2 regions of the Streptomyces sp. NPDC051569 genome follow, and region 1 is predicted to be linked to the other one. Evidence: riboswitches for the same ligand, from Rfam matches in the RefSeq annotation. Region 1 holds a riboswitch; the other holds the start of a gene.
The links. Region 1 has a riboswitch for glycine ahead of gcvT (glycine cleavage system aminomethyltransferase GcvT). Riboswitches for the same ligand answer to the same signal wherever they lie in the genome.
Positions count from the first base shown of each region.

Region 2: another riboswitch for glycine. It lies ahead of gcvP (aminomethyl-transferring glycine dehydrogenase); the one in region 1 lies ahead of gcvT (glycine cleavage system aminomethyltransferase GcvT).

Region 1 is NZ_JBITDJ010000001.1:457,265-472,730, reverse strand. Features, by position in the region: gene ACIBAE_RS01990 (ABC transporter ATP-binding protein) at 1-646, opposite strand, end outside; gene ACIBAE_RS01985 (ABC transporter permease) at 643-1,641, opposite strand; gene ACIBAE_RS01980 (ABC transporter substrate-binding protein) at 1,758-3,536, opposite strand; gene ACIBAE_RS01975 (ABC transporter permease) at 3,616-4,617, opposite strand; gene ACIBAE_RS01970 (enhanced serine sensitivity protein SseB C-terminal domain-containing protein) at 5,100-5,873, opposite strand; gene ACIBAE_RS01965 (enhanced serine sensitivity protein SseB) at 6,048-6,788, opposite strand; gene ACIBAE_RS01960 (AAA family ATPase) at 6,838-7,515, opposite strand; glycine riboswitch at 7,686-7,782, shown strand; gene gcvT (glycine cleavage system aminomethyltransferase GcvT) at 7,945-9,084, shown strand; gene gcvH (glycine cleavage system protein GcvH) at 9,184-9,561, shown strand; gene glyA (serine hydroxymethyltransferase) at 9,595-10,863, shown strand; gene ACIBAE_RS01940 (L-serine ammonia-lyase) at 11,015-12,397, shown strand; gene ACIBAE_RS01935 (hypothetical protein) at 12,615-13,037, opposite strand; gene ACIBAE_RS01930 (tetratricopeptide repeat protein) at 13,289-13,825, shown strand; partial or broken gene ACIBAE_RS01925 (IS5/IS1182 family transposase) at 13,827-13,974, opposite strand; gene ACIBAE_RS01920 (response regulator transcription factor) at 13,935-14,654, opposite strand; gene ACIBAE_RS01915 (MMPL family transporter) at 14,740-15,466, opposite strand, start outside.
Region 2 is NZ_JBITDJ010000015.1:2,065-17,530, forward strand. Features, by position in the region: gene ACIBAE_RS20675 (sugar phosphate nucleotidyltransferase) at 1-1,351, shown strand, start outside; gene ACIBAE_RS20680 (DUF881 domain-containing protein) at 1,462-2,394, shown strand; gene ACIBAE_RS20685 (small basic family protein) at 2,391-2,723, shown strand; gene ACIBAE_RS20690 (DUF881 domain-containing protein) at 2,729-3,511, shown strand; gene ACIBAE_RS20695 (FHA domain-containing protein) at 3,732-4,505, shown strand; gene ACIBAE_RS20700 (MerR family transcriptional regulator) at 4,523-5,263, shown strand; gene ACIBAE_RS20705 (bifunctional nuclease family protein) at 5,317-5,790, shown strand; gene ACIBAE_RS20710 (MerR family transcriptional regulator) at 5,972-6,541, shown strand; gene ACIBAE_RS20715 (DNA polymerase IV) at 6,614-8,104, shown strand; gene ACIBAE_RS20720 (PRC-barrel domain-containing protein) at 7,999-8,397, opposite strand; glycine riboswitch at 8,511-8,608, shown strand; gene gcvP (aminomethyl-transferring glycine dehydrogenase) at 8,789-11,674, shown strand; gene ACIBAE_RS20730 (DUF5999 family protein) at 11,801-12,007, opposite strand; gene ACIBAE_RS20735 (hypothetical protein) at 12,243-12,830, opposite strand; partial or broken gene ACIBAE_RS20740 (glutamate--cysteine ligase) at 13,322-14,824, shown strand; gene ACIBAE_RS20745 (CPBP family intramembrane glutamic endopeptidase) at 15,094-15,466, shown strand, end outside.

The DNA of each region.
Region 1 (15,466 bases):
GCGCCTGGACCGTCACGTCCAGAGCCGTGGTCGGCTCGTCGGCGATCAGCAGGTCGGGGTTGTTGACCAGCGACATCGCGATCATCGCGCGCTGCCGCATGCCGCCCGAGAATTCGTGCGGGTAGGAGTCCACCCGCTTGTCGGGCTGCGGGATGCCGACCCGGTCGAGCATCTCGATGGCCCGGCGGCGCGCGGCCTTCTTGTCCACCTTGTGGTGGATCTGATAGGCCTCGATGATCTGCTTGCCGATGGTGTAGTACGGGTGCAGGGCCGACAGCGGGTCCTGGAAGATCATCGCCATGTCGCGGCCGCGCAGCTTGCGCACCCGGTCCGGGGAGGCGGTGAGGAGCTCTTCGCCGTTCAGCCAGATCTCACCGGAGACCTGTGCCTTGCGCTTACCGTACTGGCCCGTGGTGTGCAGGCCCATGATGCCCATCGAGGTGACGGACTTCCCGGAGCCGGACTCCCCGACGATGCCGAGGGTCTTGCCCTTCTCCAGCTGGAAGCTGAGCCCGTCGACGGACTTGACCAGACCGTCGTCCGTCGGGAAGTGCACGCGCAGGTCGCGCACGTCCAGGAAGGAGTCGGACGGGCGGGTGGCGACGGGCTCGCCGAGGGCGGAGCCCGTGGTGCTCAGGTCGGTCATGCGAGCCTCACTCGGGGGTCGATCACGGCGTAGAGAACGTCCACGAGGAGATTCGCGAAGGCCACCGCGAGGGCCGTGACCAGCGTGACGCCGAGGATCACCGGCAGGTCCTTCACGCTGATCGCCGTGAGTACGGCCTGACCGAGTCCGGGAAGACTGAACGTCGTCTCGGTGAGGATCGCGCCGCCGATGAGGGCGCCGAGGTCCATCCCGAGCAGCGTGAGGATCGGCGTCATCGTGGAGCGCATGGCGTGCTTGCCGATGACGACGGGCTCACTCAGCCCCTTGGCACGGGCGGTACGGATGTAGTCCTCACCCATCACCTCCAGCATGGTGGCCCGGGTGATCCGGGCGTACATCGCCGCGTAGAGGAAGGCGAGGGTGATCCAGGGCAGCAGCATGCCGCCGAGCCAGCCGCTGAAACTCTCTTCGAGCGGCACGTACTGGGCGTCGAGCCAGCCCAGTCCGTAGCTGAAGACCGCCAGCGACAGCAGGCCGGTGAAGTAGATCGGCAGCGAGACGCCGGCCAGGGCGACCAGCATCGCGCCGCGGTCCCACAGGGTGCCCCGCTTGAGCGCGGAGAGCACACCGGCGGCGAGGCCGAACAGCAGCCACAGCACGGCGGCGCCGATCGCCAGCGCCAGGGTCACCGGCAGACGGTCGGTGAGCTGCGGCCAGATGGCCTGCTCGGTGCGGAAGGAGTAGCCGAAGCAGGGGGCCGCGCAGTGGGTGACATCGCCGCCGGCCGAGTAGGTGCGCCCGACGAAGATGCCCTTGAAGAACTCCCAGAGCTGAACCAATATCGGGTCGCCCAGTTGCAGTTTCTCGCGAACGGCCTCCAGGCCCGCGGCATCGGACTGCTTGCCCACGTACATCGTGGCCGGGTCGACGCCCGCCCACTTGGGGATGAGGAAGAAGATGCAGAAGACCACCAGCATGATGACCACCAGCATCACTGCGACGGCCATGAGCCGCCTGATGAGGTATGCGAGCACTGCTCTCGGCCACGCGGCGGGACCGCGGGCCACCGGAATGCGTCCGGTGGCCCGCGGTCACACCACTCCGGCCTTCACCTGCCTTTCGTGCCGTACGGCGGGTGTACCGGTGGTGGTTACTTCACAACGCCCAGGCTGGTGAAGTCATACATGCCGCTGTACGCGTTCGTGGTGTACACGTTGGTCAGCCGGTTGCCGCGCCAGTTGATGAACTTCTCGAAGGTGAAGGGCAGGTAGTACGCGCCCTCCATGACCTGGTGGTTGATCTCCGTGGCGATCGTTTCCTTCTTCGCCGCGTCCAGCTCGACGGAGAACTTCGCGAAGTTGGCGTCGATCTTGGGGTCCTTGATCATCGCGAAGTTGTTGTTTCCGCTGTCAAGGATGTACTTGCTGCCCCAGAGCGGCAGGCCGTAGCCCTGCACCGAGGGGAAGTCCGGGCCCCAGCCCATGATGATGATGCCGTAGTTCTTCTGCTTGACGACCGTGGGGTTACCGATGATGCCGCCGGTCTGCGAGCCGTCGAACTGGTCGATGTCGACCTGGATGCCGACCTTCTTCAGCGACGCCTGGAGCGACTCGGCGGACGCGACCTCGACCGGCTTGTTGTTACGCACCGCGATGGTGGTCTTGAAGCCGTTCGGCTGACCGCAGGCCTTGAGCTCTTCCTTGGCCTTGGCGATGTTCGCCGCACCGTCGTTGGTGGCGAGACCGTACGGGTCGTACTTCTGGCCCTCGGAGCCCGGAACCGCCGGCGGCAGCATGTTGGTGCCGATGTCGCCACCCGCGAGCGGGCCACCGCGCGCGGTCTGGATCGACTTGTGGTCGGCACCGTAGATGACGGCCTTGCGGCAGTGCTCGTTGTCGAACGGCTTCACGATCTGCGGGAAGACCGCGTACCGGACGTAGCCGGAGACCGGGTTGTCCAGGTTCTCCTTGTGCTCCTTGAGGGCCTTGTTACGGCCCTGGGGGGAGAGACCCGTCTGGTTGAGGTCCAGGTCGTAGTCGCCCGCGATCAGACGGTTGTCCATGTCGTTGGCGTTGGTGAACAGGTTCACCGTGATCTTGTCCGGGAGCGCCTTGCGGACCGGGTCCGAGGCCTGCTTCCAGTTCTCGTTGCGGACGAGCACCAGGGACTTGTTCGGCGAGTACGACTCGAACTTGTACGGGCCGGCGGAGAAGGGGAGCAGGCCGTACTTGGACTTGGTGTCCTTGTCCTGGCGCACCGGCGAGGACGAGGTGAGCGCGAGGATGTCCTCGAAGTCACTGTTCGCGGTGGGCAGGTGGAAGATGATGGTCTTCTCGTCCGGCGTCTCGATGGCCTTCAGACCCTCCTTGGAGGTGTCCTTGTAAGGCCCCTTGTACGCGCCCTCGGGGTCGAGGATGTCCCTCAGGTAGACCGGACCGCCCGAGAGGACGTCCTGGGCCCACTGACGCTCGATGCCGTACTTGACGTCCTGGGACGTGATGGCCTTGCCGTCTTCCCAGCTGACGCCGTCACGCAGGGTGTACGTGTAGGTCTTGCCGTCGGCCGAGACCTTCGCGCGGTCGGAGGCGAGGTCGGGGGTGAGCTCGGCGCCCGTCTTGCCCGGCTCCGTCTTGCTGGTGACCAGCTGACGGGTGTAGTAGCGCATGAAGTTCCACACGAACCCGTAGTACCCGCGGGTGGGGTCCCACGAGTCGGCGTCCTGGGCGCCCGCGTACTTCAGCGTGCCGCCCTTCTTCGCCGAGGCGTTGGCGACCTTGTTGTTGGCCGCGTCGAAGCCGGCGCCCGCGCTCTTGCTGTCCTTGCTTGCGCCATCACCGCCGCCGCACGCCGCTGTGGTCAGCAGTGCAGCGACCACGGCAGCAGCGGCCATGGCCTGCTTGCGCCGCCCTGTGGTGCGTTGGGTAGTCACGATCTCGGATCCTCCGTGTGAGTAGCGGCCCTGTGAGGAACGGGCCCTGAAGTGGCGCGGGTGCAGCTGTACGGCGGGTTTAGCGCGAGCCCTTCGGGTCGAGCGCGTCACGCACGCCGTCGCCGAGGAGATTGAAGGAGAGCACGGTGATGAAGATGGCCAGACCCGGGATCAGCATGTACATCGGGTCCGAGTCGTAGAAGTTCACCGCGGAGGAGAGCATCTGCCCCCAGGAGGCGGTGGGCGGCTTGACGCCCACACCCAGGAAGCTGAGAGCCGCCTCGGTCAGGATGTTGGTGGGAATCATCATCGTCGTGTACACGATGATCGGCGCGACGATGTTGGGCAGCAGCTCCTTGAACAGGATGTACGTCTGCCCGGCGCCCAGGCTCCGGGCCGCCTCCACGTACTCCCGTTCCCGCAGGGAGAGCGTCTGGCCGCGCACCACCCGGCCGACGTACGGCCAGCCGAAGAATCCGATGACCAGGATCATCACCACGAGGCGGACGCCCGTACCGGACAGTCCGAACATCCGGTTCGGCATGACCGAGACCAGGGCGATGATGAACAGCAGCTGCGGGAAGGCGAGAAGCATGTCCATCACGCGGCTGATGAGCGCGTCCAGCCAGCCGCCGAAGTAGCCGGCCAGGACGCCCAGCACGGTACCGAAGACGACCGCGACGAGGGCGGACAGGAAGCCGACGAGCAGCGAGACCTGCGCACCGTAGACGATCCGGGCGAACAGGTCCCGGCCGCTGACGGGCTCGACCCCGAACCAGTGCTCTCCACTGACGCCGCCCAGGGAGCCGAGGGGGGTGGAGAAGAGCGGGTCGATCAGGTCTTCGTGGTATTCGTCGGGCGACTGCCCGGCCAGGTGCGCGATCAGTGGCGCCAGCAGCGCGATCACGATCAGCACGAGCACGACGGCTCCGCCGGCGAGGGCCAGTCTGTCCCGCTTCAAGCGGTCCCAGGCGATGCGCCCGAGAGACCGCCCCTGGACCGACTTGCCCTGAACAGCGGCGACTTCTTCCGTCGCGCTGGGGGCCGTTTCCGTGGTCGGCTCGTGCAATGGTGCCGTCATCGTGGCAAGAACCCCTCTCAACCGGCGGTGACCGGCCCGCACTTGCCGCTTCAGCGGCCCGTTCTCATCAGCAGAGCGAGCAGCGCACTGTCTCCCGTCACGCGGGGCGGGCCACTCGCACACAGGCCCGAAAGGCCATGCATATGCCGGGAGTCTCCATGCCCGTCGCGATCACCCGCCACCCCTGACGGGGAAAGGATGCGCAACCGTGATGCTCCTAGAGGTGTTCCGTTATCCGGACTACGGGTAACAGTGTGCGGACGTATGTCATTTGAGGACGGGGGCGATGAGAGGCCCCAATCCACCATCTCTCGCACGGAATCGGCATATCAGGCCCGCATCGCCGCGTCCCGGCGACTCTACGCGCGTCCGCACGACGCCATGCGGCATTCCGCCAGATATCTGACGGCCGATCAACCACGGCGGGAGGCAGCCGCCGGAGACAGCGACACCCGACAGAGGTACGTCACGGGCCGTCGGGCTCAGTACGGCCGGGGGTAGCCGTAGCCGGACGCCGGGGCCGGGGCCGCGTGGGCCTCCCGGTCGTAGAACGGGCGGGAGTTGGCCCGCAGCCACATCGTCACCGGGTCGTAGTCGTCGGACATCGCGACCGTGGAGACCGGCAGCCCGTCCGGGACCGCGGCGATCGACTGGCGCATCATCGCGCGTACGGAGTCGACGGAGGCCGCGCCGGTGTCGTAGAGATCGAGGCCGATCGCCAGATACGGGGCGCCCAGCGCCGGCTGCACCCAGGCGCGCCGCAGCGAGCGGACGGCGGGGGTGCGGTGCGCGTTCTGGGTGAGCTGGGCGTAGAACTGCGGGAGCGCGATGGCCGGGTCGGACAGCCGCAGCGGGCCCGCCGGCATCCGGTCGAGGCCGGTGGCGATGCGGCGCAGATCGAGCCAGGGGATGCCGATGCCGCCGCCGGGCGCGTGCGGGTTGAGCCAGATCCCCCAGCGGTCGGGGTAGAGGGCGCGGGCGATGTCGTGTCCCGTGACCACTTCATGCGCGCGGGTCCAGCCGCTGACCGCCAGCTCCTGGGCGGAGGTGACGCAGGGGGCGTAACCGAGGCCCTCGACCTCCATGTTGCCGTACTGGGCGTCCGGCGAGCCGGCCTGGCCCTGCCAGAGCAGCATCCAGACGCCGCCGTCGGCGAGGGCCCGCAGGAGCGCCTCGTACGCGTCGTACCGTCCTGGCGTCACCTGGCCCAGCAGGTGCTCGACCTGCCCGGCCGCCGCGGTGCCTGACGCGCTCACTCCGGGTCCACCCCTCTTCGATCCGCCATTCGGCCAACTCCCCCGGTGTCCCGCACCCTCCGGGGACACGGGTACGGCGCCCCCGCCGTCGGCCCTCACACATCCGTCATCAAACCAGCTTAGGCGGGGGCACCGACACAGACTTGACGCCGGGCGTGCCTACCGCATAGGCGGCTATACGTACCCACGCTGATAGAACGGACGCACCTTCGCCAGCAGCCAGTCGCCGACCGGGTCCTGGGCGACGTCCAGCAGAACGAGATTGACCGGCCGGCCCACCTGGACCCGGCCCAGCGCACGGCCGAGGGCGTCCAGCGGGGCGTTGCGGTCCCCGGGCTCCCAGGAGGAGAGCTGGACGCCTATGAAGAGCGCCGGCGCCTCGCCCTCCACGCTGGCGAGCGCGCGCCGGGCGGAGAGTACGACTCCGGCGGCCTCGAACTCAGCAGCGGCGGCGGCGAGGAAGTCGACCGGGTCCTCCTGCCAGTCCGGCTCGAAGAGCCTGACCCGTCCGCCGGCGGCCGGCCCGTCGAGCGGTGTGCGGCCCGCCCGGCACAGCTCGGCGACGGCGGGCGGCGGCAGCGGCATCCCGACCACACCACCGGGGTTGACCACGATGCCGAGCTGCGGGGGCAGGCCTCGCGCGAAGTCACGGGCCGGGGCGACGGTGAAGGACATATGGCCGCCGACGCACTGCAGGAACTGCTGCTCGGAGCTGAACACCGGCACGTACGGGGCGCCCTCGATCTCCGTCGTCGGCAGATCGAGGTCGGCGCTGTCGGGCCCGCCGCCGGCCGGCAGCGGCACCCAGACCTGGCTGCGCCCGAGCACCTCCACCAGGCGCCCGCCCGCCGCGTCGTTGCCGACCGAGGCGGCCAGTACCTCTTCGAGCTCGTTGCCCGGCCATGCTGTGTTCACAGTCTTCCCCTCCACGTCCCCGCCGCAGCACCCTAACGCCGAGCCCGGCTCACTCCCCAGGGGCCGCCGGGAACGTGATCCGGTCCAGCGCTCCCGCCGCGTCCCGGTCCAGCAGGACGGCCGAGGAGCAGCCGGGCGGGAGGCCACCGGTGGCGGTGGTCAGGAGGTGGCGGACCGCGCGGCGGTGCCGGGCGAAGGCGTGGCCGGAGACGCCCCGGCCGCGCTCGCGCTGCCCGGCGCGGGCGGCCTCGGGGGTGACGTCGAGGAGCAGGAGATGGAGTCGGCGGCCGCGCCGGCGGGCTTCGCGGGCCAGCCAGCGGCGCACCCAGGCCTGGCTGCCGCAGTCGTGGACGACGACACTCGCCCCGGAGCGCAGCGCGCGCCAGAGCCCGGTGTAGTGGGCGAGCCGGACGAGCGGGCGGTAGGCCCCGTACGGCAGCCGGGCCGGGAGCCGCCGTTCCCAGCGGTCCCGGGCGTCCTGCGAGTCGATCCCGCCGCCCTCGGTGGCCCGCCGGATCAGGGTGGACTTGCCGCTGCCGGGCAGTCCTGACACGACCACCACGTCCCCCGCGGCGAAGACCAGCCCCCAGGGCCCCCGGCCTGCCAGGCCCCGCAGGTCGCGGACGGCGGTGACGGGCTCCGTCACCGCTTCGCGGATCCGCCTGACCCGCGCTCGCGCGGGCGCCCCCATCGTGGTCACACACGCGCCGGACCCGTGCGACGTCATGGCCGTCCCCCTGTCAGCTCAGTCCATCTGGCCCACGTTCCCTGCCCATGAAGTGTAAAGAAATGGTAATGGGACACAAGCTTTTCACCCGGATGGGCGTGTCGGGGCCGGTCGTCCCACTCCGGCCCGATGCGTGCGATGATGGCCGCGCCAACTGCATACCGGCCGTTTGAATCCGCGCGGGAGAGTCCCGGCCACCTGGTGGACCGGGCGCCGAAGGAGCAAGTCCTCCCTTGAATCTCTCAGGCCCCGTACCGCGCGGATGAGGCAGATCTGAAAAGCGGGCCGCGCTTCTGCGGCTCCACCCAAGGTGCAAGTCATGACCGCCCGTTCCGAGCAGTACGCGCGGACGGTCATGGTGAACCTCTCAGGTTCCGATGACAGATGGGGAGGACCGTCCTCGCCCGTCATGCCCTGGGAGCCACACCGATGAGCCCTGTCCCCCCCAGCAGCACCCCCCGCCTCACCGCGCTCGACGCCGTGCACCGCGCCCTGGGCGCGACCATGACCGACTTCGCGGGCTGGGACATGCCGCTGCGCTACGGCAGCGAGCGCGACGAGCACAACGCCGTCCGCACCCGGGCCGGTCTCTTCGACCTCTCGCACATGGGTGAGATCACCGTCACGGGCCCGGCGGCCGCCCAGCTCCTCGACTACGCGCTGGTCGGCAACATCGGCGCCGTCGCCGTGGGCCGCGCCCGCTACACCATGATCTGCCAGGAGGACGGCGGGATCCTCGACGACCTGATCGTCTACCGCCTCGGCGAGGACGAGTACATGGTCGTCGCCAACGCCTCCAACGCCCAGATCGTGCTGGACGCGCTGACCGCCCGCGCGGCCGGCTTCGACGCCGAGGTGCGCGACGACCGTGACGCGTACGCGCTGCTCGCCGTCCAGGGCCCCGAGTCCCCCGGCATCCTGAAGTCGCTGACCGACGCCGACCTGGACGGCCTCAAGTACTACGCGGGCCTGCCCGGCACCGTCGCGGGTGTCCCGGCGCTGATCGCCCGTACCGGCTACACCGGTGAGGACGGCTTCGAGCTGTTCGTCGAGCCGCGGTACGCCGAGCGGCTCTGGCAGGCGCTGACCGAGGCCGGCGAGGGCGTCGGCCTGGTGCCCTGCGGCCTGTCCTGCCGCGACACGCTGCGCCTGGAGGCGGGCATGCCGCTGTACGGGAACGAGCTGTCCACCGGCCTGACCCCGTTCGACGCGGGCCTCGGCCGGGTCGTGAAGTTCGAGAAGACGACGAACGGCGGCGACTTCGTCGGGCGTACGGCCCTGGAGGCCGCCGCCGAGCGTGCCGCGTCCGCCCCGCCGCGCAAGCTGGTCGGCCTGATCGCCGAGGGCCGCCGGGTCCCGCGCGCCGGATACCAGGTCGTGGCCGGCGACGCGCTCGTCGGCGAGATCACCTCGGGTGCGCCGTCCCCGACCCTGGGCAAGCCGATCGCCATGGCCTATGTGGACGCCTCGCACGCCGAGCCCGGCACCGCGGGCGTCGGCGTCGACATCCGGGGCAGTCACGAGCCGTACCAGGTCGTGGCGCTGCCCTTCTACAAGCGTCAGAAGTGATCCCGTAGCGGTCCCGGTGTCCCCCCGGCGCCCGGAGCCGTCTCGGTCCGTAAGACATCCGTTCCTCAGCACTCCCCCGCGTACAGGAGAATTCAGGTCATGAGCAACCCCCAGCAGCTGCGCTACAGCAAGGAGCACGAGTGGCTGACGGCCGCCGAGGAGGGCGTGTCGACAGTCGGGATCACCGAGCACGCGGCGAACGCCCTCGGTGACGTCGTGTACGTCCAGCTCCCGGAGGTCGGCGACACGGTGACCGCGGGCGAGACCTGCGGTGAGCTGGAGTCGACCAAGTCCGTCAGCGATCTCTACGCCCCGGTGACCGGTGAGGTCACCGAGACGAACCAGGACGTGGTGGACGACCCGTCGCTGGTGAATTCCGCTCCCTTCCAGGGCGGCTGGCTGTTCAAGGTACGCGTCACGGAGGAGCCGAAGGACCTGCTCACCGCCGACGAGTACACCGAGTTCTCCGGCAACTGACGTGCTCCGGCACCGAGACCCCCAGGGACTGTGATGTCTTCGAAGTCGCTTCTGAACGCCTCTCTCCACGAGCTCGACCCGGATGTCGCCGCGGCCGTCGACGCCGAGCTCCACCGCCAGCAGTCCACCCTCGAAATGATCGCCTCGGAGAACTTCGCTCCGGTCGCGGTCATGGAGGCCCAGGGCTCCGTCCTCACCAACAAGTACGCCGAGGGTTACCCCGGCCGCCGCTACTACGGCGGCTGCGAGCACGTCGATGTGATCGAGCAGATCGCCATCGACCGCGTCAAGGCGCTGTTCGGCGCCGAGCACGCGAACGTGCAGCCGCACTCGGGCGCCCAGGCGAACGCGGCGGCGATGTTCGCCCTGCTCTCCCCCGGCGACACGATCATGGGTCTGAACCTCGCCCACGGCGGGCACCTGACCCACGGCATGAAGATCAACTTCTCCGGCAAGCTCTACGACGTGGTCGCCTACCACGTCGACGAGACGACCGGCCAGGTCGACATGACCGAGGTCGAGCGCCTCGCCAAGGAGTCCCGTCCGAAGCTGATCGTGGCCGGCTGGTCGGCGTACCCCCGCCAGCTGGACTTCGCCGCCTTCCGCCGGATCGCCGACGAGGTCGGCGCGTACCTCATGGTCGACATGGCGCACTTCGCCGGTCTGGTCGCCGCGGGCCTGCACCCCAACCCGGTGCCGCACGCGCACGTCGTCACGACGACCACGCACAAGACCCTCGGCGGCCCGCGCGGCGGGGTGATCCTCTCCACCCAGGAGCTGGCGAAGAAGATCAACTCCGCGGTCTTCCCGGGCCAGCAGGGTGGTCCGCTGGAGCACGTCATCGCGGGCAAGGCGGTCTCCTTCAAGGTGGCGGCCACGGACGAGTTCAAGGAGCGCCAGCAGCGCACCCTGGACGGCGCCCGGATCCTCGCCGAGCGGCTCGTCCAGCCCGACGTCACCGAGGTGGGCGTATCCGTCCTCTCCGGTGGTACGGACGTCCACCTGGTCCTCGTCGACCTGCGCGACTCCGAGCTGGACGGCCAGCAGGCCGAGGACCGGCTGCACGGGATCGGCATCACGGTCAACCGCAACGCCGTCCCGAACGACCCGCGCCCCCCGATGGTCACCTCGGGCCTGCGGATCGGCACCCCGGCGCTCGCCACCCGCGGCTTCACGACCGAGGACTTCACCGAGGTCGCGGAGATCATCGCGGCGGCCCTCAAGCCGTCGTTCGACCGCGAGGCACTGGCCGGCCGGGTCACCGCGCTGGCCGCGAAGCACCCGCTCTACCCCGCTCTGTAACGGCCGGGGGCCACCGCCCCCGCGTACGGAACGGCTGAAACCCCGGGGCACCGCGCACACTGGACCGTGCGCGCGGTGCCCCGCACCACGTCACCATTGATCTGCGTCACCCCGGCAGACGACGGCGTCTACCCACCAGAGGAGTACCCCCGTGGCCATCTCGGTCTTCGACCTGTTCTCGATCGGCATCGGCCCGTCCAGCTCCCATACGGTCGGCCCGATGCGCGCGGCCCGCATGTTCGCCCGGCGCCTCAAGAACGACGGTCTGATCGTGCACACCGCCTCGATACGGGCCGAGCTGTACGGCTCCCTCGGCGCGACCGGCCACGGGCACGGGACCCCCAAGGCCGTCCTGCTCGGCCTGGAGGGCAACTCCCCCCGCACCGTCGACGTGGAAAGCGCCGACGATCAGGCGGAACGTATCCGCACCAGCGGCCGGCTCAACCTCCTGGGCGTGCACGAGATCGCCTTCGACGCCGACGAGGACCTGGTCCTGCACCGCCGCAAGACCCTGCCGTACCACGCCAACGGCATGACGGTCTTCGCGTACGACGCCGACGGCGGCCTGCTGCTGGAGAAGACGTACTACTCGGTGGGCGGCGGCTTCGTCGTCGACGAGGACGCGGTGGGCGAGGACCGGATCAAGCTCGACGACACCGTGCTCAAGCACCCCTTCCGCACCGGCGACGAACTGCTGAGGCTGTCCCGGGAGACCGGCCTGTCGATCTCCGCGCTGATGCTGGAGAACGAGAAGGCCTGGCGCACCGAGGACGAGATCCGGGCCGGGCTGCTGGAGATCTGGCGGGTCATGCAGGCCTGCGTCGCGCGCGGAATGGCCCGCGAGGGCATCCTGCCCGGCGGCCTGAAGGTCCGCCGCCGCGCCGCCCACACCGCCCGACAGCTCCGCGCGGAGGGCGACCCGCAGGCGCACGCGATGGAGTGGATCACGCTCTACGCCATGGCCGTGAACGAGGAGAACGCGGCGGGCGGCCGCGTCGTCACCGCGCCCACCAACGGCGCGGCGGGCATCATCCCCGCCGTGCTGCACTACTACATGAACTTCGCGTCCGGCGGCGCCACCGAGCAGGAGAAGGAGGACAGCGTCGTCCGCTACCTCCTCTCCGCCGGTGCCATCGGCATGCTCTTCAAGGAGAACGCCTCCATCTCCGGCGCCGAGGTCGGCTGCCAGGGCGAGGTCGGCTCGGCCTGCTCCATGGCGGCGGGCGCGCTCGCCGAGGTACTGGGCGGCAGCGCCGAACAGGTCGAGAACGCCGCCGAGATCGGCATGGAACACAACCTCGGCCTGACCTGCGACCCGGTCGGCGGCCTGGTGCAGATCCCGTGCATCGAGCGCAACGGCATGGCGGCGGTCAAGGCCGTCACGGCGGCCCGGATGGCGCTGCGCGGCGACGGCAGCCACAAGGTCTCCCTGGACAAGGTCATCAAGACCATGAAGGAGACGGGCGCGGACATGTCCGTGAAGTACAAGGAGACGGCACGCGGCGGGCTCGCGGTGAACATCATCGAGTGCTGAGGGAGAGCCTCTGATCAGGGGTTTCTCTTCTGCCCCAGGGACGACGGCCCGTCCCGGAGCCGTGCGGGCTTCGGGACCTGCCGTTCCCGCTCGGCGCGATCATGGCGAAGCGCGACCCGCCGCGACCGACACCCCCGTGGTCAGCGACAGTACGGCCCCTCCAGAATCTCGGAGGAGCCGTACCGCACCTTACGGATGCCCGTTCACCGGCGATCCTCTACGGAGCCGCCTTCGGAGTCGCCTTCGAGGGTGAATATATTTCTGCGGGTTTCGGGAGTTCCGCCACCGGCGCCAGGGCCAATTTCTTGGAACCCCCGAGATAGTAGAAGTAGAGACCGAGTTCGCCCGGCCCCGAGGAACCGCACTGCCGGTCCGAAAAGCTGAGGGAAACCCACTTTTCGCCTCCTGCGGGCACGGTGTCCACACCCCAGGAGAACTCGCATCGCTCCTGGGTGTCGGCTTCCTCTATCAGTTCGCTCAGCTGAAGCTGCGCACCTGGGGAGATTCTCCCCGTCCCGTCCTTCTCGAAATCAACCCAGTCTCCTCCGGGATTGCTCCAGTGGCCGACGATCTGACCTTCTGTCGGGACGGGATAATCTTCTTCCGTTCCGCAGGCGGACACTCCGGCGACGAGGAGCACGGCAAGGACAGGGGCGAAGAGTGATCGGCTTCGCCTGGTACGGCACATAGGTTTCCTCAATCCGGCTGACCCTCACAGGGATGTCCCTCTGAACCCTCCGGCCAGATCCGCTTCAGGGCGTCCGGGCTAGCAGGCCGACAGCCGCGCGCCCGCGGAGGGTGTGTCACGTTAGCGCTCGCGCGGAAGGGTTCGGCTGATGGGGCATAGGGGGTGCTTTCCCGATCGGGTGCGGTGCGTCACCTTAGGGCCGCATGAGCGATGATCGCGAGAAGGCCGCGGCGCTGGCGCGAGCGGTGCGGTTGCGGGAACAGGGCCAGGCCGGGCAGGCCCGGGAACAGCTGGTGGAGCTGGCCGAGCAGTATCTGGACGACACCGAGATCGCCTACCAGACGGCCTGGGTGCACGATGTTCTTGGCCTGGAGCGCGAAGCTGTCCCGTTCTATGAGCGGGCCCTGGGCGGCGTGGGCCTGTCTCCGGAGGATCGTCACGGGGCTTTCCTCGGGCTGGGGAGCACTCACCGGGTCCTGGGCTCCTACAGGGCGGCAGTGCAGACCCTGCGGCACAGGCTCGATGAGTTTCCCGACGACCCGGCGCTGCGGGCTTGCCTGGCCATGGCGCTGTACAACGTCGGTGAGGACCACGAGGCGGTGCGGCTGCTGTTGAAGACGCTGGCCGCCACCAGCAGTGACCGCCGGATTCAGGACTGTCGGCGGGCGATCGAGCACTACGCCGACGATCTCAACGGTGTGCCGCGGACGAACGAGGAGCGGCGGCGAGGAGGGAACTGAGTCATCGGCGGCGCCGTGGGCGGCCGTCCCAGCGGTGAGTGGTCCAGGCCGCGTCGGATCAGGCCGCGGACGGTGATGACGGTGTCGGCGAGGTCGAAGAAGGCATTGATCACCAGGGTGCGACGTTCGTAGCAGCGGGCCAGGCGGTGACGGGGTCCGGGGAGGAGTGCCGCGTCCCGGACCTGTGGTGTGCGTGGTTGGCCGACCCCGGTGTGACGAGGCCGCTTTCGTAGGCGATGGTCACGAGGTGGGCGCGGTTGGTGGCACCGAGTTTGCGCATGACGCGGTTGAGGTGGGTCTTGATCGTGAAGGGGCTCAGACCGAGAAGGTGGGCCAGGGTGTCGTTGTGGATGTGGGTAGCGGCCAGGCCGAGGATCTGGCGCTCACGTGGGGAAAGCACCGTCAGGACGGGGGCGGTTGCCACGGCTGGGCCGGCTGGGACGGGGGCGGGCGAGATGACCAGGCCGCCTCGGCAGATGAGGCCGAGAGCGCCGAGGAAATGTGCGACGTCGAGGTCGGGACCGAGGATTCCGGTGACTCCGGCGCTCAGGCAGGACGCGAAGCAGGCGGACGGAAGGTGGCCGATGACGGCGGTCCGGGTCTGAGCGGCGGCCTCGCGCAGGTGGAGATGCGTGGTGGCCGGCTTGGCGTCGGCCAGTGCTCGTGTATGGATGAGAAGAAGGTCGGACCGCGCCGACAGCAGGAGGGGCAGGGCATCGGCAAGTTGGGGGGTCTGGGCATGGACGGTGAGGTCGGCGGAGTCGTCGATGACGTGTGCGTAGGCGTCGAGGACGAGAGCGGGGCCGCCTGTGAGGTGTACGCGCTGCATCGTTCGTCCTCCGGCCGGGCGGGGTGAGGTCTGGGCGGCACACCTGGCCCGCAGCGCGGCTCGGCCGCGCTGCGGGCAGGCTCGCTCAGGGGCGGTCGTCGGAGACGGAATGTGCGGTGCCGGTGAGGGCGCCGGCGTAGACGGTTTCGGGGGCGGCCGGGGCAGTCGCGGGGGCGGGGGCGATGAGCTTTTCACCTTCCACGTCGACGTGAGGCAGGATGCGGTCGATCCACCCGGGCAGGGTCCAGGCTCGGTGGCCCAGCAGGGCCAGGGCTGCGGGCACCAGCGTCATGCGGACGACGAAGGCGTCGAAGAGGACCGCGATGGCGAGCCCGAAACCGATCATCTTGATCATCGCTTCGTGGGCGCCGATGAAGCCGGAGAACACGGCGATCATGATGACCGCCGCCGCGGCGACGACGCGCCCGCTGTGGCGCAGCCCGGATTCGATGGCCTGTCGGGGTTCTTCGCCGTGGACGTGTGCCTCGCGGATGCGGGTCACCAGGAACACCTGGTAGTCCATGGCGAGGCCGAAGACGATCCCGACCATGAGGATCGGCATGAGACTCATGATCGGCCCGGTCTGCTCGACACCGAGGAGGGAGCCGAACCAGCCCCACTGGAAGACGGCGACCAGCGCGCCCAGGGATGCCAGCACCGACAGCAGGAAACCGAGGGCCGCCTTGAGGGGCACGAGGATGGACCGGAAGACCAGGATGAGAACGAGGAAGGCGAGGCCGACCACGAGGGCGAGGTAGGGCAGGATCGCCGCACGGAACTTGTCGGAGACGTCGATGCTCATCGCCGTGGCA
Region 2 (15,466 bases), on a different contig from region 1:
GAACCTCTTTGGAGCCCGGGGCGTCTCCGGCATCCTGAACGTCGAGATCACGCCGGAAGTCGCGGTGCGGCTGGCCGGCGCGTACGCCACCACCTTGAAGAAGGGGTCCACCGTCACCACGGCGCGTGACCACTCCCGTGGTGCGCGGGCGCTGAAACGGGCGGTGATCTCGTCGCTGCAGTCCAGCGCCATCGACGTACGGGACCTGGAGAACGTGCCGCTGCCCGTGGCCCGGCAGCAGACCGCCCGGGGCAGTGCGGGCGGCATCATGATCCGTACGTCGCCCGGGGTCCCCGACTCCGTGGACATCATGTTCCTCGACGAGCGGGGAGCGGACCTGTCCGGTGCCGGTCAGCGCAAGCTGGACCGGGTGTACGCGCGGCAGGAGTACCGCCGTGCCTTCCCGGGCGAGATCGGCGACCTGCACTTCCCCGCCAGCGTCTTCGACTCGTACACCGGGTCGCTGCTGCGCAACGTCGACACGTCAGGGATCGCCGAGGCCCAGCTGAAGGTCGTGGTCGACGCGTCCAACGGCAGCGCCGGCCTGGTGCTCCCCAGCCTGCTGGGAAGGCTCGGTGTCGACGCGCTGACCATCAACCCCGGCCTCGACGAATCGAGGCCGACCGAGACGGCGGAGTCGCGCCGCTCGGGACTGGTCAGGCTCGGGGAGATCGTCGCCTCGGCGCGTGCCGCGTTCGGTGTGCGCTTCGACCCGGTCGGTGAACGGCTGTCACTCGTCGACGAGCGGGGGCGGATCGTCGAGGACGACCGGGCCCTGCTGGTGCTGCTGGACCTGGTCGCGGCCGAGCGGCGCAGCGGGCGGGTGGCGCTGCCCGTGACGACCACCAGGATCGCCGAGCAGGTAGCGGCGTACCACGGGACGCAGGTGGAGTGGACGACCACGTCACCTGACGATCTGACCCGGGTGGGCCGCGAGGAGACCACGATCTTCGGTGGTGACGGCCGTGGAGCCTTCATCGTGCCGGAGTTCAGCAGTGTCCTCGACGGTACGGCGGCCTTTGTGCGGCTGCTCGGTCTGGTGGCACGGACACAGCTCACGCTGAGTCAGATCGACGCCCGTATACCGCGAGCCCATGTGCTGCGGCGGGACCTGGCGACCCCCTGGGCCGTCAAGGGGCTGGTGATGCGGAGCGTTGTCGAGGCCGCCGGCGACCGGCAGGTGGACACGACGGACGGCGTGCGGGTGGTGGAGGCCGACGGCCGCTGGGTGATGGTGCTGCCCGACCCGTCCGAGGCCGTCACCCATTTGTGGGCGGAGGGCCCCGACGACGCGTCGGCCCAGGCTCTGCTCGACGAGTGGTCGTCCGTGGTGGACGGCGCAGGTCACTAGGGCAGGACCATGAGGCCCCACCGGTGTGCGGGACCGCTTCCTCGGACGCGGCCCCGCACAGCGGTGGGGCCATTCGGCGGTAGCGGTCGCGACGTGCGACGATGTGCGGCATGTCGCAGCCGCCCCCCATTCGGAGCACCGCCTCTCCGCCCGCGCGCCCCGACGCCTCGATGTCGCTGCTGAACAACGTGATGAACCACGGCCTCGACGAGGGATACGCGGAGGCGGCGGCCCGCAGGGACGCCGAGGAGGGCGGACGGCCGCGCACCCTCCGGGCGAAGCTCTTTCTCGCCGCGGGGCTCGTACTGGCGGCCCTGGTGGTCACGGTCGGTGCGGCCCAGGCACGGATCGCGGCGCCCATCGTGGCGAAAGAACGCGAAGAGCTCATCGACCGGATCAACTCGGAGACCTCCGCGGCGGACGCCCTGGAGCGTACGGTCGACAAAACCCGTGGCGAGGTCGTCGCCCGTCAGCGTGCCGCCCTGCGTACGCACGGTGGTGACCAGGGCGAACTGGTCGCCCTCCTCTCCGGTGCCACGGCCGTGGACGGGCCGGGAGTGAAGCTCGTCGTCGACGACGCCAAGGACACCGAGTCGAGCGGTGGCGGCGGCCCGCGGGAGAGCAGTGGCTTCTCCGATACGGGCCGGGTGCGCGACCGGGACATGCAGCGGGTCGTCAACGGCCTGTGGGAGTCGGGCGCGGAAGCCATCGCCATCAATGACCAGCGGCTGACCTCGCTCTCGGCGATCCGTGCCGCGGGCGACGCCATACTGGTCGACAACAGGCCGCTGGTGCCGCCGTACACCGTCCTCGCCGTGGGGGACGGGAAGAAGCTGAGCGCCACGTTCCAGGACAGCGCCGACGGCCAGTACCTGCATTCCCTGCAGGAGAACTTCGGCATCCGCAGCAGCATCTCCGATCAGGAGCGGCTGCGTCTGCCTGCCGCGCCGAGCCTGATCGTACGTACAGCAGAGCCGAGGACCGCCGGCGCCGGCAAGGGCGACGGGCAGGACGCGGCCGACGCCGGGAAGGGCACATCGTGATCGCCGTACTGGGCCTCGTCGTGGGAGTCGTGGTCGGACTGTTGGTCCGGCCCGAGGTGCCCGCGATGGTCGAGCCCTATCTGCCCATCGCCGTCGTGGCGGCTCTCGACGCGGTCTTCGGCGGACTGCGGGCCATGCTCGACGGGATCTTCGTCGACAAGGTGTTCGTCGTCTCGTTCCTGTCGAACGTCGTGGTGGCCGCGCTCATCGTCTTCCTGGGCGACAAGCTGGGCGTGGGTGCCCAGTTGTCCACCGGAGTGGTCGTCGTGTTCGGTATCCGGATCTTCTCCAACGCTGCCGCGATCCGCCGGCACGTGTTCCGGGCGTGACGGCGATGAGCGACGGAGACACCCCCGGCGACCAGAACCCCACGAGCACCCCCCGGGGCCCTGAGCCGAACCGGCTCACCGGCCGCCAGCGGCTGGCCGCGGGGTTGTGGCCGCCACGGGTGACGCGGGCCCAACTCATCGTCGCCGTGCTGCTGTTCGTCCTGGGTCTCGGGCTCGCCATCCAGGTGAGGTCGAACAACGACGACAACGCGCTGCGCGGCGCCCGCCAGGAGGACCTGGTGCGGATCCTCGACGAACTCGACAACCGCACCCAGCGGCTGGAGGACGAGAAGCAGCGTCTCGACGCCCAGCGGTCCGAGCTGGAGACCAGCTCGGACCAGGCCGAGGAAGCTCGCAAGCAGACGATGGAGAAAGAGGAGCAGCTGGGCATCCTGGCCGGCACGGTCGCGGCTCAGGGGCCCGGCATCACGCTGACGATCAGCGACCCGAACCGCATGGTCGAGCCGGACATGCTGCTCGACACGGTCCAGGAGCTGCGGGCGGCGGGCGCGGAGGCCATCCAGGTCAACAATGTCCGGGTGATCGCGGATACCTACTTCTCGGGGACCGGCGGCGACATCCAGGTGGACGGCAAGGCGGTCCAGGCGCCTTACAGCTTCAAGGTCATCGGGAAACCGCAGGATCTGGAGCCGGCGCTGAACATCCCGGGCGGGGTGGTGCAGACACTCGACAAGGAGCAGGCCACCGCCACGGTGACGCGAGCTGAGAAGATCATTGTGGATGCCTTGCGACCGGCGGAGCGGCCTGACTACGCTCGGTCGTCGTAGTGCCGCTGTGCTGGGGCACTGGCGTCGTGGGGCGGCTGCGCATGGTGGCTGCCGGAGGCGGGCATGAGGTTGCGGGGGGTCGGCGCACGAACAGCGTGGTGTGTGGTGGAAACTGTCGAGGGGACAAGGACGTTGTCAAGATGTCCGGGTCGGCAGGTGTGTTCATTCAGCGTTCGTCCTGCCCCACGGGCGGGTCTGTTTCGGTCAAGGGGAATCGCCCGTGAAGTTGTTTGCGAAGTTGTTCGGCAAGAGCGCACGCGAGGACGGCGGCAGCTCCGCGCGCCATCGCGCATCGCGCCAGGGCCACAGCGAGGAGCCGAGCGGCGAGCGGCCGCTCTTCCGTGACCAGGTCGGTGGCGAAGGCGCTGAGGCTCCGGGCGCCCGGGGTACGTCCTCCGCCGCGCCCGCGGGCCCCGGCGGCATAGGTTTCGGTGAACCGTCCACCGCGGGTGGCGGGTCGGCCTTGCCGGTCTGTGCGAGGTGTGGGCACCGGAACGCCGAGGCGAGCCGGTTCTGTTCCAACTGCGGGGCACCGCTGCGTGCCGGGGTGCCCGCTGAGCGGCCCTCCGAGACGACCTCGACGATCTCGATCTCGGGTCTTGAGGCGTACGACTCCGAAGTGACCGGCCAGACGTCGCTCCCCTCGCTCTCCCCGGAGGCGCAGGCCGCCGTGGACGCGCTGCCGCTGGGCTCCGCGCTCCTGGTGGTGCGGCGCGGTCCCAACTCGGGCAGCCGCTTCCTGCTGGACGGCGAGCTGACCACGGCCGGCCGTCATCCGCAGAGCGATATCTTCCTGGACGACGTGACCGTCTCCCGCAGCCATGTGGAGTTCCGCAGGGGAGCGGACGGCCACTTCACCGTCTCGGACGTGGGCAGCCTGAACGGCACGTACGTCAATCGGGAGCGGATCGACTCGGTCCCGGTGGCGAACGGCGACGAGGTCCAGATCGGTAAGTACCGGCTGGTCTTCTACGGGAGCCAGCGGGGCGTGTGACCCGTCAGGGAAGGTCCATGCTGCGAACACCGACGGGCGGTGCCGGTCACGGCACCGCCCCCGCGGGCGACCCGCTGGTCAGTATCGGCGCGGTGCTGGCCCGGCTGCGGGACGAGTTTCCCGAGGTCACCATCTCCAAGATCCGTTTTCTGGAGGCGGAGGGCCTGGTCGAGCCGCGCCGAACCCCGTCCGGGTACCGGAAATTCAGTCCGGAGGACGTCGAGCGGCTGGCTCAGGTGCTGCGGATACAACGTGACCACTATCTTCCGCTGAAAGTCATCAGGGAGCATCTGGACGCCCTCGGCCGTGGTGAGCGGGTCCCGCTCCCGAGCGCGCAGCGGGAGCGCCTGGAGGGCGCCTGGGAGGCCGGGCCGGAAGAAGCGCCGACCGCGGCGCGGATCGGCCGCGAGGAGCTCCTGGCGGCCGCCGAGGTCGCCGAGAGCCGGCTCGACGAGTGGGAGTCGTACGGGCTCATCACTCCGATGCCGGACGGCGGGTACGACGCCGAATCCGTCATCGTGGCGAAGCTTGTCGCGGATCTCGGGAAATTTGGTTTGGAGCCCCGGCATCTCCGCGTGATGAAATCGGCGGCCGAACGTGAGGCCGGACTGGTCGAACAGGTGGTGGCCCCCCTGCGCCGGCACCGTAATCCGCAGACCAGAGCCCATGCGGAGGCCACCGCGAAGGAGCTGGCCGGGCTCTCCGTGCGGCTGCACGCCGCGCTGCTCAGGACGGCTCTCGGGGTCCATCAGCACTGACCTTGGAGGAGTCCGACTACCCAAACCGTCCCGGCACGTCCTAGGGTTGCTGTGTGAACGAGCTCGACGTTGTGGGTGTCCGGGTGGAAATGCCCTCCAACCAACCGATCGTTCTCCTGCGTGAAGTGGGAGGCGACCGGTACCTCCCCATCTGGATCGGACCGGGGGAGGCGACCGCTATCGCCTTCGCCCAGCAGGGCTTGGCCCCGGCCCGTCCGCTGACACATGACCTCTTCAAGGATGTCCTTGAGGCGGTGGGCCAGGAACTCACCGAAGTCCGCATCACGGACCTCCGCGAAGGGGTCTTCTACGCGGAGCTGGTCTTCGCCAGCGGGGTCGAGGTGAGCGCCAGGCCGTCCGACGCCATAGCGCTCGCACTGCGCACGGGAACGCCGATCTACGGCAGTGACGGGGTGCTGGACGACGCCGGTATCGCCATCCCGGACGAGCAGGAGGACGAGGTGGAGAAGTTCCGCGAGTTCCTCGACCAGATCTCCCCGGAGGACTTCGGGACCAACAGCCAGTGAGTGGCCGGTGAGCGCTGCGCCGGGTTCTGTCAGCGCATTCGAGCAGCCCTTCCCCGGAACGGGACACGGGAAACCACACTCAGGGTGATTATCACTCGGCGTGGCGAGTGTGGCGATCGTTGACGCACCCCGGGTGACTGCCTACCTTCGACAGGGCAGGTCAAGGACACGGAGGGTCGGCGTGAGAAGCAGCGGCGACGGTACGGCGGCGGGCGGTCCGTATCCGCTTCACAGGAGTGCGACGGACCCGGTTGCCGAGACCGTCGGGTACCGGGGGCCCACGGCCTGCGCGGCGGCGGGCATCACGTACCGCCAGTTGGACTACTGGGCGCGTACGGGGCTCGTGGAGCCGAGCGTACGTCCGGCGTACGGGTCGGGCACCCAGCGGCTGTACAGCTTCCGGGACGTCGTCGTCCTCAAGATCGTGAAGCGTTTCCTGGACACCGGTGTCGCGCTGCAGAACATCAGGGCGGCCGTCCAGCATCTGCGGGCCGGCGGTTTCCCGGATCTTGAGCGGGTGACGCTCATGAGCGACGGGGCGACGGTCTACGAGTGCTCCTCCCCCGACGAGGTCGTGAGCCTGCTCCAGGGCGGCCAGGGCATCTTCGGGATCGCGGTGGGCGTGGTGTGGCGGGATGTCGAAGCCGCGCTGTCGCAGCTGCACGGGGAGCGGATCGACACCGGCGAGACGTTGATCGGGAACAATCCCGCGGACGAGTTGGCGCGGCGGCGCCGGGACAGGGCCGTCTGAACCTTCCCGCGCGGCAGGGATCCGGCCCGGGCCTGGAGCCGATTGTCAGTGGCGTGAGGCAGCATCGGTGGTGTGAGATCCGCTCCGACGATCCTGCATCTCGACATGGATGCCTTCTTCGCCGCCGCCGAGCAGGCGGCGAAGCCGAGTCTGCGCGGAAAACCGGTGGTCGTGGGCGGCCTGGGGCCGCGCGGGGTGGTCTCGACCGCTTCCTACGAGGCGAGACGCTTCGGAGTGCATTCCGCGATGCCGATGGGGCAGGCCAGACGCCTCGCCCCGAACGCCGCCTATCTGGTCCCGCGTTTCACCGTGTACCGGGCGATCAGCGACCAGGTGATGGAGCTGTTGGGCCGGCTCTCCCCGCTGGTGGAGCCGCTGAGCCTGGACGAGGCCTTCGTGGACCTGGAGGCGGGCGGCTCGGCGCACGACACGTCCTCCGCACGGGCGGCCGGGGAGCGGCTGCGCCGGGACATCCTGGCCGTCACCGGACTCACGGGGTCGGTGGGGCTGGCCGGCTCCAAGATGCTGGCGAAGATCGGTTCGGAGCGGGCCAAGCCCGACGGGCTGGTCGTGATCGAGCCCGGCACGGAGCGCGAGCTGCTGGGGCCCCTGACCGTACGGACACTGCCCGGCGTGGGACCCGCGACCGGGGAGCATCTGCGGCGGTCCGGCATGACCACGGTGGCGGAGCTGGCGGAAGCGGGCGAGGACGAGCTCGTACGGCTGCTGGGGAAGGCGCACGGCGCCTCGCTGTACCGGATGGCCCGGGGGCTCGACGACCGGCCGGTGGTCTCCGAGCGCGACGCCAAATCCGTGTCGGTCGAGGACACCTTCGATGTCGACCTGCACGACCGGGCGCGGGTGCGGAGCGAGGTGGAGCGGCTGGCCGACCGGTGCGTCGCCCGGCTGCGGGCGGCCGGGCGCTCGGGGCGGACCGTCGTACTCAAGGTGCGGCGGTACGACTTCTCGACGCTGACCCGCTCGGAGACGCTGCGCGGGCCCACGGACGACCCCGCGGTGGTGCGGGAGGCGGCCGGGCGGCTGCTGGAGGCCGTGGAGACCACGGGCGGCGTACGGCTGCTGGGGGTCGGCGTGACGGGCCTCGCGGACTTCACGCAGGAGGATCTTTTCGCGCAGGCCGCGGCCCGGACGCCCGCACCGCCTCCGGAGCCGTCCGCGCCGGTAGATGACGAGCCGGCCGGGGCCGGGCGGGAGGGGACGCCGGTGGCCGGGGCCGCGGTGGAGGCGGACGAGGCGCCCGCCGAGCGGCGGTTCCCGGCCGGACACGACGTGCGCCATGCCGAGTTCGGGGCGGGCTGGGTGCAGGGCAGCGGGCTGCGGAGGGTCACCGTGCGGTTCGAGGAGCCGGGGTCCGCGCCGGGGCGGGTGCGGACGTTCTGGGTCGACGATCCCGAGCTGGAACTCTCCGAGCCGCTGCCCCTGGTGGCTGCGGCGGGTCAGTCGTCGTGCCCGGCCAGCCGTCCGAAGTCGCGCGTGGAGTCCGGGTCGGACACGGAAGAGGGCCGCTCCGCCGGCTCGGGCGCCGGAAGACTGAGTCCGTAGTGGTGGTAGAGCTGGAGCTCCTGCTCGGGGGAGAGATGCCGGCCGACGCCGAAGTCGGGGGCGTCCTTGATCAGCGCGCGTTCGAAGGGGACCCGCAGGGTGTCGTCCACCAGCGTGCTCGGCGCGAGGGGGACGAAGGCGTCGCGGCTGAAGAGCCCGGTGCGGACGGCCGCCCACTCCGGGATTCCGGTCGCGTCGTCGAGATACACCTCGTCCACCGTGCCGAGCTTGTGGCCGTCACGGTCGAACGCCTTGCGGCCGATCAGGCTGCGCGGATCGATATCGGTCTCCACGTTCCCTCCAACTGGTCGCAGCTGCTCGTTATTACTACAAAAGTGCAGATTTGTTCCATCGGCCACTCGAAGCCGCGTCCCGGATCCTCGCTGGTAGGCTGGCTAACGGCTGCTGATCCCGTGCGGGAGAGTCCTCCGGTGAGATCACCGGAGGCGCCGAAGGAGCAAATCCTCCCCGGAATCTCTCAGGCCCCCGTACCGCACGGACGAGGTCACTCTGGAAAGCAGAGCGTGTGTCGGACGGCATCCGCTCTCACCGACGGTGAAAGCCGGGCCGCCTCACGGCGGGCCGGTGAAGCTCTCAGGTCGAGATGACAGAGGGGGAGGCCGTCCGGGCACCCGCGCCGTTGGTGCCCCTCGCAGGTCGCGCCAGACCCAGGAGGCCTCCGCAATGACCGCCAACCGCATTCCGCTCGCACAGCTGGAGCGAGGCACCCCCTTCGAGCAGCGCCACATCGGGCCCGACGCCGGGGCGCAGGCGAAGATGCTCGCGCAGGTCGGCTACGGCTCCCTCGACGAGCTCACCGCCGCCGCGGTACCCGACGTCATCAAGAGCGCCGAGGCGCTGCGTCTTCCCGGTGCCCGTACCGAGGCCGAGGTGCTGGCCGAACTGCGCTCCCTCGCGGACCGCAACCAGGTGCTCGCGCCGATGATCGGACTCGGCTACTACGGCACCTTCACGCCGCCGGTGATCCTCCGCAACGTCATGGAGAACCCGGCCTGGTACACGGCGTACACGCCGTACCAGCCGGAGATCTCCCAGGGCCGGCTGGAGGCGCTGCTCAACTTCCAGACCGTCGTCGCCGACCTCACGGGCCTGCCGACCTCGGGCGCCTCCCTGCTGGACGAGGGCACCGCCGCCGCGGAGGCCATGGCGATGTCCCGCCGCGTCGGCAAGGTGAAGAACGGTGTCTTCCTGGTCGACGCCGACTCCCTGCCGCAGACCATCGCCGTGATCCGGACCCGGGCCGAGCCGACCGGTGTCGAGGTCGTCGTCGCCGACCTGAGCGAGGGCATCCCGGCCGAGGTGGCCGAGCGCGGTGTCTTCGGTGTGCTGATCCAGTACCCCGGCGCCTCGGGAGCCGTCCGCGACATCAGGGCCGTCGTCGAGCAGGCGCACGGGCTCGGCGCGATCGTCACCGTCGCCGCCGACCTGCTGGCGCTTACCCTCCTGACCTCTCCCGGCGAGCTGGGCGCCGACATCGCGGTCGGTACCACCCAGCGCTTCGGTGTCCCCATGGGCTTCGGCGGACCGCACGCCGGCTTCATGGCCGTACGGGAGAAGTTCGCCCGCAGCCTCCCGGGCCGCCTCGTCGGGGTCTCCGTCGACGCCGACGGGAACAAGGCGTACCGGCTGGCGCTGCAGACCCGCGAGCAGCACATCCGCCGCGAGAAGGCCACCAGCAACATCTGCACCGCGCAGGTGCTGCTCGCCGTCATGGCCGGGATGTACGCCGTCTACCACGGCCCGGACGGGCTGCGGGGCATCGCCCGGCGCACCCACCGGTACGCGACGCTGCTCGCCGAGGGGCTGCGCGCCGGCGGTCTGGAGATCGTGCACGGCGGGTACTTCGACACGCTGACGGTACGGGCCCCGGGCCGGGCCGCCGAGGTGGTCGCCGCCGCCCGCGAGGAGGGTGTCAATCTCCACCTCGTCGACGCCGACCATGTCTCCCTCGCCTGTGACGAGACCACCGGGCGCGCGCAGCTGGCGGCCGTATGGGCCGCCTTCGGTGTCGAGGCCGACATCGAGGCGCTGGACGCGGTCACCGGCGACGCGCTGCCCGAGGGCCTGCTGCGCGCCGACGAGTATCTGACGCACCCGGTCTTCCACCAGCACCGTTCCGAGACCGCGATGCTGCGCTACCTGCGCAAGCTCGCCGACCGTGACTACGCGCTGGACCGCGGCATGATCCCGCTCGGTTCCTGCACCATGAAGCTGAACGCGACCACCGAGATGGAGTCCATCACCTGGCCCGAGTTCGGCGCGATGCACCCCTTCGCCCCGGCCGCGCAGGCGCAGGGCTATCTGACGCTGATCCGTGAGCTGGAGGAGCGGCTGGCCGAGGTCACCGGCTACGACGCGGTGTCCCTTCAGCCCAACGCCGGTTCGCAGGGCGAGCTGGCCGGCCTGCTGGCCGTTCGCGCCTATCACCGGGCCAACGGCGACACGGGCCGCACGGTCTGTCTCATCCCGTCCTCCGCGCACGGCACGAACGCCGCGAGCGCGGTCATGGCCGGCATGAAGGTCGTTGTCGTCAAGACCCGCGAGGACGGCGACGTCGACGTCGAGGACCTGCACGCCAAGATCGAGCAGTACGGCGAGGAACTGGCCGTCCTGATGGTCACCTACCCCTCCACGCACGGTGTGTTCGAGGAGCACATCAGTGACATCTGCGCGGCCGTGCACGACGCGGGCGGCCAGGTCTACGTGGACGGCGCGAACCTCAACGCGCTGGTGGGGCTCGCCAAGCCCGGCAAGTTCGGCTCGGACGTGTCGCACCTCAACCTGCACAAGACCTTCTGCATCCCGCACGGTGGCGGCGGCCCCGGTGTCGGTCCGGTCGGCGTACGGGCCCACCTCGCCCCGTACCTGCCCAACCACCCGCTCCAGCCGTCGGCGGGCCCGGAGACAGGCGTCGGCCCGATCTCGGCGGCGCCGTGGGGCTCGGCCGGCATCCTGCCGATCTCCTGGGCGTACGTCCGGCTGATGGGCGGCGAGGGTCTCAAGCGCGCGACGCAGGTCGCCGTGCTCGCCGCCAACTACATCGCCAAGCGCCTGGAGCCGCACTACCCGGTCCTCTACAGCGGCCCGAACGGGCTGGTGGCCCACGAGTGCATCGTGGACCTGCGCCCGCTGACGAAGGCCACCGGCGTCACCGTGGACGACATCGCCAAGCGACTGATCGACTACGGCTTCCACGCACCGACGATGTCCTTCCCGGTGGCGGGCACGCTGATGATCGAGCCCACCGAGAGCGAGGATCTCAACGAGATCGACCGCTTCATCGAGACGATGATCGCGATTCGGGCGGAGATCGAGAAGGTCGGAGCGGGCGAGTGGCCCGCCGACGACAACCCGCTGGCCAACGCCCCGCACACCGCGGCCGCGCTGGGCGGGGAGTGGGAGCACCCGTACAGCCGCGCCGAGGCGGTCTTCCCGGCCGGTGTCTCGGCCGCGGACAAGTACTGGCCGCCGGTCCGCCGTATCGACGGCGCGTTCGGCGACCGCAACCTGGTCTGCTCCTGCCCGCCGCTGGACGCGTACGACCACTGACATGACGAGCGGTGACATGACGAGTGATGACATGGTGCCCCGCCGGTAGGTAGGGCGGAACGCATGTCGGGGCCGGTTCGGAGGAGAGTCTCCGGGCCGGCCCTTCGTCATGTCGGAGCGCCCGTGTCAGGCCGCTGTCGCCACCTGGTCGGTCCGTGGCGGCCGGTGCGGGGCGATGATCTTCCCGTCGGGCAGCAGCTCACCGGTGTCCTCGAAGACCAGGACACCGTTGCACAGCAGACTCCAGCCCTGCTCCGGGTGGTGTGCCATCAGTCGTGCGGCGTCGCGGTCGGCCGAGTCGGCCGTCGGGCAGGCTGGCTGATGCAGGCACATGGGTGGGTTCTTTCGCTGTGTCGTGGTCGGTGTCCCGCGGCTCGACGCCGTCATGGCAGCCCCCGTATCTGTGTGGTCCGGACCTCAGACCGGACAGGGGCCCAGTCTCGCCGTGCTGACGCCGATCCGCAGGCATTTCGGGGCAGCGCTTCCTGGATGCGCCGCGAGGCGCCCCGCGACCACAGGGGCCGCGGGGCGGGCGGGGGTTCGCCGGGACGGACCGGCGCGGGACCGCTCAGGCCGGTGTGCGCAGCAGGGGTGCCGGCGCGAGGCGCAGACCGATCACCGGCAGCAACTCGGTGGCCCGGTGCGGACGGTGCGCCGCGATGCCCGGTGGGGCCGGTGCGAGGGGCACCAGGACATCGGCCGGCGCGGGTGAGCCGGCCGAGGCGTCGGCCTCCGTGTCCTCGTGCAGCCAGAGCATGAGCATGTACAGCTCAGGAACCGACAGCAGGCGTGGCTGGTAGGAAATTCCCAGGGTCTCCGCCTGGCGCAGGGCGCGCTCCGTGGCGGTCAGGTAAGGGCCTTCGAAGAAACGCGAGAAGGTCCAGCCGTCCGCGGTCAGCATCGTGTCGGCCGCGGCCACGGCGCGGTCGCCGCTGCGGATCAGGAAACGCCATCCGACCAGCCTGGTCCGCGGTGTGTTGCCGGCCGGATCGACCTGGTCCAGCACATGGACGGGAAGAGGGAGCTCGGGGCTCAGCGGTCCCTGGACGGACTGCAGAGCGGGGGTACGGGCATCGCGCACGGCCGTGGGGGAACCGAGTGCCGCGAGAACGCTGCGCAGGGCGGGCGCGGGGGCCGGGGGAACATGCAGCGGCATGGTGGGTTGCCTCTCACTCAGGAGACAGGGTGATGCTTGAGGTGGTGCTGGGACGGGTGCGGACGTCACTGTCAGCGTGCGGGGTCAGAGGTGGGCCTCAGGGCTCGCCGACTCTCTGCCTCGTACGCAAAGGTTATACGACACGTGTTCACGGCATGTTTCCGCTAGCTGTCACGGATATTGCGTACAAGGCCGAATCCGGTCCATCTTCCGTGGCGTTTTCGCTGATGTGCGGCGAACGCGGAACCTCTGGCCTGGGGTGATTCGTCCGACAGGGACGGCCGAAAGTCGTCGGCGTTTTTCACTGCCCGTCGAGCGGTGGTCGCGGATCGCCACACCATGCCCGAGGAATGTGCCCCACGACTGTTTCGGAGGCACTCTACCGGCCGTCAGGTGCCCGTGGGACGTTACGGATCAGCGAGTCTGGGCATTATCGATCGTGAAGCGAGCGGCCGGAGCCGCTGGCTGCCCACTCGAGGAGGGACACTTCGATGGGGGAGAAGGTTGAGGCGGGCGGTTCCGACCTGTCCGACCGGCAGAAATACCGCAGGAAGATGCAACAGTGCCTGGTGGTGCTGGAGCGGCTCCTGGCGGAGGAGAGGTTCGACAGGCCCAAGAATCTGATGGGCCTGGAGATCGAGCTGAATTTGGCGGGCTCCGACGGGATGCCCCGCATGATGAATGCGGAGGTGCTGAAGCGCATCGCGAGTGGTGATTTCCAGACCGAACTTGGAATGTTCAACCTGGAAGTGAACATCGCCCCGCACCGGCTGGGCGGACGGGTTCTCGACCAGCTCGCGGAGGAACTGCGTACCGGCCTCGGATATGCGCACCGCAAAGCGTGCGAGGTCGATGCGGGCATCGTGATGATCGGAATTCTTCCGACGCTCGGCCAGCATGACGTGGTCTCCGCGAATCTTTCCGACGTCGACCGCTACACACTGCTCAACGACCAGATGGTCGCCGCCAGGGGGGAGGATTTCACTCTGGACATCGAGGGGGTGGAGCGGCTGACATGTACGTCGTCGTCGATCACCCCGGAGGCCGCGTGCACCTCCGTGCAACTGCATCTCCAGGTCACGCCGGACCGCTTCGCCGATGTGTGGAACGCGGCCCAGGCGATGGCCTCGGTACAGGTGGCACTCGGTGCCAACGCGCCGTTCCTGTTCGGCCGGGAGCTGTGGCGGGAATCCCGGCCTCCGCTCTTCGAGCAGGCCACCGACACCCGGCCGCCCGAGCTGAAAGCACAGGGGGTGCGCCCCCGGACCTGGTTCGGTGAGCGCTGGATCGACTCCGCGTACGACCTGTTCGAGGAGAATCTGCGCTACTTCCCGCCGCTCCTGCCCATCTGCGACGACGAGGAACCGCTGCGGGTACTGGACCGTGGCGGCGTACCGGATCTCCAGGAACTGGTGCTGCACAACGGCACGATCTACCGCTGGAACCGGCCGGTGTACGAGGTCGCCGACGGCGTACCGCATCTGCGGGTGGAGAACCGGGTCCTGCCGGCGGGCCCCACGGTCACCGACGTGATCGCCAACGCCGCCTTCTACTACGGCCTGGTACGCGCGCTCGCCGAGGACGCCCGTCCGGTGTGGAGCAGGCTGCCCTTCGCCGACGCCGCCGAGAACTTCGACACCGCCTGCCGGCATGGCATCGACGCCGAGCTGCGGTGGCCGCGCCCGGGACGGGCCGCCGGGATCACCACGGTGCCGGTGGTCAAGCTCGTACGTGACGAACTGCTGCCGCTCGCCGCGGCCGGTCTCGACGCGTGGGGTGTCGAGCCCGCCGACCGCGACTTCTACCTCGGTGTGATCGAGGAGCGGTGCAAACGGCGGACGAACGGGGCATCCTGGCAGGTGGACACGTACTACCGGGCGCTGGAAGCCGGGCTGGACCGGGACGCGGCGCTCGCGGCCACCACCCGGCGCTACAGCGAACTGATGCACCAGGGAGATCCCGTGCACACCTGGCCGGTCGGGTTCCCCGGGCCGTCCGGGGGCGGTTCCGGGCAGTCCGGAGGCGGTTTCGGGCCGTCCGGGGGCGGTTCCGGCCCGTTCGGCGCTGGGGCCGGACCGTTCGGAGGTGGTTCCGGGCGGTCCGCCGGCGGACCCGGTCACGGCGGCACGGCGTAACGGTGCGCGGCGCGGCGAACCGGCCCTGCCCGCGCCGCGCACAGCCGCGTCGGGCAAGCTGTGATCCTTCATGGCGTTCGCCCGCCTGTCGCCAGGCATGAGGCGTGATGACCCGACCGGAGGCAGGCGTGCAGGCGGAGGCAGGGCGGGTGACCGGTCCTTTTCCCGGTGAGACCATCTCGCGGAGGACCTTCCGGTCCGAGACGGTGCTCGTGCTGGCGCTCTCGCTGGGCGCGAGTGGGGTATCGGCGCTGATCAGTTTTGTCGGTTCGCTGACCAAGCCCGGGGCGCTGAACGACCAGGCGGCCACGCTCAACGCGTCGGCGGCCCCCGGGCGGCCGTGGCTCGACCTCGCCTGGCAGCTGTTCGGGATCAGCACCGCCCTGGTCCCGGTCGCCCTGGTGGCGCACCTCCTGCTGCGCGAGGGCAGCGGGCTGCGGGCCCTCGGCTTCGACGGCCGGCGGCCCTGGCCGGACCTGGGCCGCGGAACGCTGGTGGCGG